DNA from 3 places in the Enterobacter sp. I4 genome. Region 3 is predicted to be linked to each of the others. Evidence: predicted binding sites of a transcription regulator. Region 3 holds the regulator's gene; each other region holds the start of a gene.
What was found. The regulator CRP, encoded in region 3, controls carbon source genes, mostly activating them, when cyclic AMP is high. The targets are predictions, from matches to a motif close to ATGTGANNNNNNTCACAT.
Positions count from the first base shown of each region.

Region 1 (3,282 bases), on a different contig from region 3:
GCCGAACAGCATACGGCCCTTCTCTCCACCGGAGAGCACTTTAGCAGGCTTCTTGATGTCGTCCTGGCTGAACAGCAGGCGCCCAAGAATACTGCGCACCGCCTGCTCGTCGTCGCCTTCCTGCTTCCACTGGCTCATCCAGTCGAAGACGGTGAGATCGTTTTCGAATTCGTATTCATGGTCCTGCGCGTAGTAACCAATCTGCGCGTTTTCAGACCACTTCACGGTACCGTTGTCCGGCTGCAGTTCGCCGACCAGGGTTTTCAGCATGGTGGATTTACCCACGCCGTTGGCGCCCAGAATGGCAATCTTCTCGCCCACTTCCAGCAGCAGGTTGAAGTTTTTAAACAGCGGACCCTCATCGAAGCCTTTGGTAAGGGCTTCCACTTCCAGCGCGTTACGGAACAGTTTCTTGTCCTGCTCGAAGCGGATGAACGGGTTTTGACGGCTGGAGGCTTTAACTTCTTCCAGCTTGATTTTGTCGATCTGACGGGCGCGCGAGGTGGCCTGACGCGATTTAGAGGCGTTGGCGCTAAAGCGGCTGACGAAGGATTGCAGGTCGGCAATCTGCGCTTTCTTCTTGGCGTTGTCGGCCAGCAGACGTTCACGCGCCTGGGTTGCCGCCGTCATGTATTCGTCGTAGTTGCCCGGGTAAACGCGCAGTTCGCCGTAGTCCAGATCCGCCATGTGGGTACAAACCATGTTCAGGAAGTGACGGTCGTGCGAGATGATGATCATGGTGCTGTCGCGATCGTTCAGCGTCTGCTCCAGCCAGCGGATGGTGTCGATGTCCAGGTTGTTCGTTGGTTCGTCAAGCAGCAGGATGTCCGGGTTAGAGAACAGCGCCTGGGCCAGCAGCACGCGCAGCTTCCAGCCTGGCGCGACTTCGCTCATCGGGCCGTAATGCTGTTCGACCGGAATGCCCACGCCCAGCAGCAGTTCGCCCGCACGCGCTTCCGCGGAGTAGCCGTCCATCTCGCCGTACTGGGTCTCCAGATCGGCCACTTTATAGCCGTCTTCTTCGCTCATTTCAGCGAGACCGTAGATACGATCGCGCTCCTGCTTCACTTCCCACAGCTCCGCGTGCCCCATGATCACGGTGTCGAGCACGGTGAACTCTTCGAAGGCGAACTGATCCTGACGCAGCTTACCGATGCGCTCGTTCGGATCGAGCGACACGTTGCCCAGCGTCGGCTCTAAATCGCCGCCGAGGATCTTCATAAAGGTGGATTTTCCGCTACCGTTGGCACCAATCAGGCCGTAACGGTTGCCGCCGCCAAATTTGACGGAAATATTTTCGAACAGCGGCTTACTGCCAAACTGCATAGTGACGTTGCTGGTAACTAACACGGAGAGATTCCTGCGAAAAGTGTGATAAACGCGGCATTATGCCACAATTCCGAATTGAGATCCCGTGTTGCGGCAATCCACTAAACTTTAACAAATTCGAAAAAAATGTGATTTCGTACACATCTGAATTCACTGTTAGCGGGAATGCACATATAATGCGCTCCCATTACAGATTCAGTCTTATCAACTCATCGCCGGAATGGCTTAGATACCTCGCATATCATGAACATGAAATTAACAACGCTTTTTGCGGCGGCGTTAGCCGTAGTAGGTTTTTGTAAGACCGCTTCTGCGGTGACGTATCCCCTGCCTACGGACGGTAGCCGTCTGGTGGGTGAAAACCAGGTGGTGACGGTACCGGAAGGCAACACGCAGCCGCTGGAGTACTTTGCGGCGCAGTACCAGCTCGGCCTGTCTAACATGATGGAAGCTAACCCGGGCGTTGACCCGTATCTGCCGAAAGCGGGAACCGTGCTCAACATCCCACAGCAGCTGATCCTGCCGGACACCGTGCACGAAGGTATCGTGATTAACAGCGCCGAAATGCGTCTGTATTACTACCCGAAAGGCACCAACACCGTGATCGTACTGCCAATCGGTATCGGCCAGCTGGGCAAAGATACCCCGCTGAACTGGACCACCAAAGTTGAGCGTAAGAAAGCGGGCCCAACCTGGACGCCAACGGCCAAAATGCACGCCGAGTACATCGCTGCGGGCGAGCCGCTCCCGGCAGTTGTGCCTGCCGGCCCGGATAACCCGATGGGCCTGTACGCGCTGTACATTGGCCGTCTGTATGCGATTCACGGGACCAACGCCAACTTCGGTATCGGCCTGCGCGTAAGCCACGGCTGCGTGCGTCTGCGTAACGAAGACATCAAATTCCTGTTCGAAAACGTGCCGGTCGGCACGCGCGTGCAGTTCATCAACGAACCGGTGAAGGCGACGTCAGAGCCTGACGGCAGCCGTTACATTGAAGTGCACAACCCGCTGTCCACCAGCGAAGAGCAGATCAACAACAACGAAATCGTACCGATTAAGCTGACCAGCGCGGTGCAGTCCGTTACCTCTCAGGCGGATGTAGAAACGACGGTCGTTGACCAGGCGATTCAGAACCGTTCCGGTATGCCTGTGCGTTTGAACTGATAACGACACAACGAAAAAGCGGGCTTCGATGCCCGCTTTTTTTTATCCGTTATTGACGATAACGATGCCGCCGTGGTCGTAACGATAGTGACAGTGCGCGTACTCCAGCGGCGTGCCATCTTCCAGATAGATCACCTGCTCCACCTCCAGCACCGGATCGGTTTGCTCGCAGACAAGATGCTGCATATCCAGCGCGCTGGGCTTCAGCGCCCGCACCACGCGATACGACCCCATGATCTTCAGCCCCAGCGTCTCCTGAACATACCGGAACACCGAACCCTCAAGATGGGTTTTATTCAGGCCGGGCACCAGGCTGAGCGGCATCACGGTGGAATCAAGCGACATCGGCTCGCCGTTCAGCAAGCGCAGACGGATAAAATCGTATACCGGCGTATCCGGGTTAATCATCAGCGACGCCTGCTCTTTCTCGTTCGGGAAGCGCAGCTCAAAGTGCACCACCTGACTGCTCACCGTGCCCAGATGCTCCCAGGTTTTGGTTGCGCCGAAGTAGTCGCTGCCGGAGAGATCCCACTGCGACAGCTGAAGGAAGTTTTTGCGGATAAACGTGCCCTGCCCCTGGCGGGTATACACCAGCCCTTCAACGATCAGCTGGCGCATCGCCTGCTGAATGGTCATCCGGCTGGTGCTGAACTCCGCCGCCAGCGCAAACTGGTCCGGCAGCGGTTCATTGGCGGCGTACTGCTGGCTGATAATCCGTTTCTTAATTTCCCGCGCTATGGTGATGTACTTCGCCGCCATCGTCCTTCCTTATGATTAGTTTTCTGTCCC
Region 1 covers NZ_JALBUO010000003.1:395,975-399,256, forward strand. Annotated here, with positions in the region: gene MOQ06_RS21125 (ABC-F family ATPase) at 1-1,350, opposite strand, end outside; gene ldtB (L,D-transpeptidase) at 1,573-2,493, shown strand; gene MOQ06_RS21135 (GntR family transcriptional regulator) at 2,536-3,252, opposite strand; gene MOQ06_RS21140 (PTS transporter subunit EIIC) at 3,268-3,282, opposite strand, start outside.
Region 1: the regulator CRP is predicted to act here: its motif matches at 1,456-1,473, upstream of MOQ06_RS21125 (ABC-F family ATPase).

Region 2 (3,282 bases), 210 kb from region 3:
CGGTAAGGCGCGCCAGCGCGCCGACAGCGCCTCAAGCTGGCTTCCGCGCCCGTCGCGCGGGGTGAACGTCAGCGCTTCGCTCGGCAGCCGGTCCACGGGCAGCGAGCCGCTGCCAATTTGCGAAAGGCAGGGTTCACTCCGCACCTCAAACTCAGGGTAATGCGGGGCAACCTGCGGCAGCAGCCTTTGCGCCTGCGCGCGAATGGAAGCCGCATCACGGCTTAACAACCGCAGCGTGGGCAGGCGGTCAGCCAGTTTTTCCGGATGCAGATAGAGCCGCAGCGTCGCTTCCAGCGCGGCCAGCGTCATTTTATCGGCACGCAGGGCGCGCTTCAGCGGGTGCTGCTGTAGCTGCGCGATCAGCTCGCGCTTGCCGACAATAATTCCCGCCTGCGGCCCGCCCAGCAGCTTGTCGCCGGAGAAACTGACCAGGCTCACGCCGGCGGCGATCGCCTCCTGCACCATTGGCTCTTTCGGCAAACCGTACTGGCGCATATCCACCAGCGAACCGCTGCCCAGATCGGCTATGACCGGCACGCCGAGCTCGCGCCCGATGGCGGCCAGCCCGGCTTCTTCCACCGTTTTGGTAAACCCTTCGATGTGGTAATTACTGGTATGCACCTTCATCAGCAGCGCGGTGTTCTCATTTACCGCGGCGCGATAATCTTTTGCATGGGTGCGGTTGGTCGTGCCCACCTCATGCAGCGTGCATCCCGCCTGGCGCATCACATCCGGAATACGAAACGCCCCGCCAATTTCGACCAGCTCGCCGCGGGATACTACAACCTCTTTCCCGCTCGCGGTGGCCGCCAGCATCAGCAGCACCGCCGCCGCGTTGTTATTCACAATGCAGGCATCTTCCGCGCCAGTAATCTGGCAGAGAAGATCCGCCAGCGCGCGATCGCGATGCCCGCGCCCGGCGCCGTCCAGATCGTACTCCAGCGTCACCGGCGAGCGCATGGCCTGGGCCACTGCCTCAATGGCGTCTTCCGCCTGCTGTGCCCGGCCGAGATTGGTGTGCAGTACCGTGCCCGTCAGGTTAATAACGGGGCGCAAGGCGCTTTGGGCGTGCTCGCTCAGCCTGCGTTCGACCTCCTGCACCCACCCCGCGCACCAGCCGGGAAGCGCGTTTTCAGCCTGAATATGGCGACGCGCGTCGTCCTGAAGCTGGCGTAGCATGTCGACCGTCGCAGCGTGGCCGAACCGCGCCAGCACCGCGGCAATGTTCGGATCTCGAAGCAGACGATCGGTAGCGGGGATCTGGCTGTAGAGGGAATGATGAGTAGTCATGAATGCGCCTGGCGAGTAAATATCTTCCCCCCTCCCAACGGGAGAGGGAGTTAACATGTGGGGGGATTGTACCGCCTCCCGCCAGGAAGTGTTATAACCCGCGTCAAGCCTTTGGTGGTTCAGTACGGGCAAAACTTTCGCGCTGGAAGAGCGTCTCCGCGAGTTTGACCAGCAGGGGACGATCCACGCACCAGCCGGGGGAGACGCGGCGGAAATTGAGGTAGCCAATGGCGCAGGAGATGGCAATCGTCGCCAGATTCAGGCTATCGCTTTGAATTTTGCCGTCGCGGATCAGCTGTTCGCACATATCGAGGCTGCGGCTGATTTTTTCACGCTGGCGGAGCAGTTCGTTCTCTGACTGCTGTGCGGCGGGCCTTGCCTGCTCGCGCACGGAGGCTAGCGCCGCATCCATAATGCCATCCGCCAGGGCCTCGATTTGCTTCATCGCCAGCGCCGCTTTGGGATCCGCTGGCAGCATGGCTGGCGCAACGCCGAGCAGCTCGACGTACTCCGCAATAATTGGGGAGTCAAACCAGTAGTCGCCCTCGTCCGTTACCAGCGCCGGAACTTTCCCCAGCGGGTTGTACTGCGCAACGCCGTTCTCAGCGCTGTACGGCTGTTCATTCACAAATTCAAATTCGATCCCCTTCTCCAGCAGGAGAATCGAAATTTTACGCACGAAAGGACTGGTATAACTGCCGATGAGTTTCATTGCTTATCCTTAATGCCCACAAAGAGGTCAGTATGGATCAAGCCGGGCAAAAAGGCAGGCAGGCGTATCGCATTCCTGTCCTTAGGTGATACGGGAGAAATCTGCATAAAAATATTTTGTGAATTCAGTCACAACTCGAAAACAAAGCGCCAACCTGACAATGTGATAATCATCACAAAAAAGCGCCTGTTCTGGCGAAATTTCGTGCGATGTATTTTTTTTACACACCTGATATGTGATCCCGATCACTTCATTAATATCCTCACCCCCTACATTTACGTGACGACGATCACACAAAATTTCGCTGTCTGGACAGTTGAACGATTCAGTGCCAGATTTCACAACATCAGAACAGGGCCCGGCTACCTCTGCCGCCGCACATTAACGATAAACCTCGGGCCGCAAGCCTAAGCGTAAACATAAGAAGGGGTGTTTTATGTCATCCGATTTCAAGATCAAAGTTCAAAGCTTTGGTCGTTTCCTCAGCAACATGGTGATGCCAAATATCGGCGCGTTTATCGCGTGGGGTATTATCACCGCATTGTTTATTCCGACAGGGTGGTTGCCTAACGAAACGCTGGCGAAGCTTGTTGGCCCAATGATTACTTACCTGCTGCCGCTGCTCATCGGTTATACCGGTGGTCGTCTGGTAGGCGGTGACCGTGGCGGCGTAGTGGGTGCCATCACAACCATGGGTGTTATCGTCGGTGCGGATATGCCGATGTTCCTCGGCGCGATGATTGCCGGTCCTCTGGGCGGCTGGGCCATTAAGAAATTCGACGTCTGGGTTGATGGCAAAATCAAGTCCGGCTTCGAAATGCTGGTGAACAACTTCTCCGCGGGCATCATCGGGATGATCCTCGCGATTCTGGCATTCCTCGGCATTGGTCCGGCCGTTGAAGTGCTGTCTAAGCTGCTGGCGGCGGGCGTTAACTTCATGGTGGCGCACGACATGCTGCCGCTGGCGTCTATCTTTGTTGAACCGGCGAAAATCCTGTTCCTGAACAACGCCATCAACCACGGTATCTTCTCGCCGCTGGGTATTCAGCAGTCTCACGATCTCGGCAAGTCCATCTTCTTCCTGATTGAAGCCAACCCAGGTCCGGGCATGGGCGTTCTGCTGGCATATATGTTCTTCGGTCGCGGCAGCGCGAAGCAGTCTGCTGGCGGCGCGGCAATCATCCACTTCCTGGGCGGTATTCACGAAATTTACTTCCCGTACGTGCTGATGAACCCACGCCTGATCCTGGCCGTTATCCTCGGCGGTATGACCGGCGTGT
Region 2 covers NZ_JALBUO010000002.1:1,015,255-1,018,536, forward strand. Annotated here, with positions in the region: gene selA (L-seryl-tRNA(Sec) selenium transferase) at 1-1,290, opposite strand, end outside; gene MOQ06_RS17195 (glutathione S-transferase) at 1,394-2,002, opposite strand; gene MOQ06_RS17200 (PTS mannitol transporter subunit IICBA) at 2,439-3,282, shown strand, end outside.
Region 2: the regulator CRP is predicted to act here: its motif matches at 2,163-2,180, upstream of MOQ06_RS17195 (glutathione S-transferase).

Region 3 (3,282 bases):
CCCGCAAGTATCTGCACACCTACGATGAAGCCGTGCCCTGGAATCAGGTGCCGGGCACGTTCACGCCCTGGCAGCCCCTCCCGGAACCGACTGACGTGCTGTTTTATGAAGGATTGCACGGCGGCGTGGTCACGCCACAGCACGACGTGGCGCGCCATGTGGATTTGCTGGTGGGCGTGGTGCCGATTGTTAACCTTGAATGGATCCAGAAGCTGACGCGTGACATCAGCGAGCGCGGGCACTCTCGCGAGGCGGTGATGGACTCGGTGGTACGTTCCATGGAGGATTACATCAACTTCCTGACGCCACAGTTTTCCCGAACCCATATTAACTTCCAGCGCGTCCCTACCGTAGACACCTCAAACCCGTTCGCCGCAAAAAGCATTCCCTCGCTGGACGAGAGCTTCGTGGTGATCCACTTCCGCAATCTGGAAGGCATCGACTACCCGTGGCTGCTGGCGATGCTGCAGGGTTCATTTATTTCGCATATGAATACGTTAGTGGTGCCGGGCGGAAAAATGGGGCTGGCGATGGAGCTGATCATGACGCCGCTGGTACAGCGGTTGATGGAAGGGAAGCAGATCGCATAATCATATCCCCTCTCCTGCGGGAGAGGGTTAGGGTGAGGGCATCAACACGCAGATGCCCCCTCAATCACGCCTCGATCACTTCATACGAATGCGTGATGTTCACCGCTTTCTCCAGCATTAACGCCACCGAGCAGTACTTCTCCGCGGAGAGATCCACCGCGCGGGACACCGCCGCGTCCTTCAGCGCTTTACCGGTGACCACAAAGTGCAGATTGATGTGCGTAAACAGGCGTGGCGCCTCTTCACGACGTTCTGACGTCAGCTTCACTTCACAATCGGTCACGTCATGGCGGCCTTTTTGCAGGATCGACACCACGTCGATAGCGCTGCATCCACCCGCGGCCATCAGCACCATTTCCATAGGGCTTGGGGCTTTATCGCCGGAGTTGCCATCCATCAAAATCTGATGCCCGGAAGCGGACTCGCCCAGGAACGTTAACCCTTCAACCCATTTCACGCGCGCTTGCATATTCACTCACTCCAACGTTGCATTTTTTATGACAGATTACGTGTACGTTACATTTCTCGCAACGGAAGGCGACCTGCGTCATGCTGAAGCGAGACACCAGGAGACACGCGGCGAAAGCTATGCTAAAACACTCTGGATGCTACAGTAATACATTGACGTTACACATGTATGCAGAGGACATCAAACTTTACTGGCTGCGAAACGTTACGACAGCCGACTTCCCAGGTATGGGTAAGAATTCGATTGCAACCCCAGAGTCCGGATGCATCTTATGACTCTGGTGACAGCTTATAACAGAGGATAACAGCGCATGGTGCTTGGCAAACCGCAAACAGACCCGACTCTCGAATGGTTCTTGTCTCATTGCCACATTCATAAGTACCCATCAAAGAGCACGCTGATTCACCAGGGTGAAAAAGCGGAAACGTTGTATTACATCGTTAAAGGCTCGGTGGCCGTGCTGATCAAAGATGAAGAAGGGAAAGAGATGATCCTTTCTTATCTGAACCAGGGCGATTTTATCGGTGAACTGGGCCTGTTTGAAGAAGGCCAGGAACGTAGCGCCTGGGTTCGTGCAAAAACAGCATGTGAAGTGGCTGAAATTTCTTACAAGAAATTCCGTCAGCTGATTCAGGTTAACCCTGACATCCTGATGCGTCTTTCTTCCCAGATGGCGCGCCGTCTGCAGGTGACCTCTGAGAAGGTAGGCAACCTGGCCTTCCTGGACGTGACCGGCCGTATCGCGCAGACCCTGCTGAACCTGGCGAAACAGCCAGACGCCATGACCCACCCTGACGGCATGCAAATTAAAATTACCCGTCAGGAAATTGGTCAGATCGTCGGTTGTTCCCGTGAAACAGTGGGCCGTATCCTGAAGATGCTGGAAGATCAGAACCTGATCTCTGCCCACGGTAAAACTATCGTGGTCTACGGAACCCGTTAATTCCGGCCAAACGGCGTGCCGCCGCAGGGTGGCACGCCGTTTTTGTCTCTACTCCTCATGTGGCGCAGGCTGATCTATCACCCGGAAGTTAACTACGCACTGCGACAAACGCTGGTGCTGTGTCTTCCCGTGGCCGTGGGCCTGATCCTCGGACACCTGCAGCAAGGCCTGCTGTTTTCCCTCGTTCCCGCCTGCTGCAACATTGCCGGTCTGGACACGCCGCATAAACGCTTTTTCAAACGCCTGATCGTCGGCGGCTGCCTGTTTGCCGGCTGTAGCCTTGCCGTCCAGCTCCTGCTGGCCCGGGACATTCCCCTGCCGCTGATCCTGACCGTGCTGGCGATGACACTCGGCGTGACCGCCGAAATCAGCTCGCTGCACGCCCGCCTCCTTCCCGCGTCGCTGATCGCCGCCATCTTCACCTTAAGCCTGGCGGGCAATATGCCGGTGTGGGAGCCGTTGCTGATCTACGCCCTCGGCACGCTATGGTACGGGCTGTTTAACTGGTTCTGGTTCTGGCTGTGGCGGGAACAGCCGATGCGCGAATCCCTCAGCCTGCTCTACCGTCAGCTGGCGGAGTATTGCGAAGCGAAATATACCCTGCTGACGCAGCACACCGATCCGGAAAAATCGCTGCCGCCGCTGCTGGAGCGCCAGCAAAAGGTGGTGGATCTGATAAGCCAGTGCTACCAGCAGCTGCACATGCTCGCCGCCAGCCAAAACCAGGAATACAAGCGGCTGCTGCGTATCTTCCAGGTCGGGCTGGATTTGCAGGAGCATATCTCCGTCAGCCTTCACCACCCGGAAGAGGTGCAAAAGCTGGTGGAGCGCAGCCACGCGGAGGCGGTGATCCGCTGGAACGCGCAGACCGTTGCGGCGCGCCTGCGGGTGCTGGCGGACGATATTCTCTATCACCGCTACCCGACGCGCTTTACCATGGACAAACAGCTCGGCGCGCTGGAGAAGATAGCGCGTCAGCACCCGGATAACCCGGTCGGCCAGTTTGCCGCCTGGCATTTCAGCCGTATCGCCCGGGTGCTGCGCACCCAGCGCCCGCTGTACGCCCGTGACCTGATGGCGGATAAGCAAAAGCGGCTCCCGCTGCTGCCTGCCCTGAAAAGCTATCTGTCGCTGAAGTCAGCCGCCCTGCGTAACGCCGCCCGGATAAGCGTGATGCTGAGCGTCGCCAGCCTGATGGGCATGGCACTGCACCTGCCGAAACCCTACTGGATCTTAATGACCGTGCTGTTTGTCACCCAGAACGGCTACGGCGCCACGCG
Region 3 covers NZ_JALBUO010000002.1:800,613-803,894, forward strand. Annotated here, with positions in the region: gene MOQ06_RS16260 (phosphoribulokinase) at 1-590, shown strand, start outside; gene MOQ06_RS16265 (OsmC family protein) at 655-1,059, opposite strand; gene crp (cAMP-activated global transcriptional regulator CRP) at 1,370-2,002, shown strand; gene MOQ06_RS16275 (YccS/YhfK family putative transporter) at 2,060-3,282, shown strand, end outside.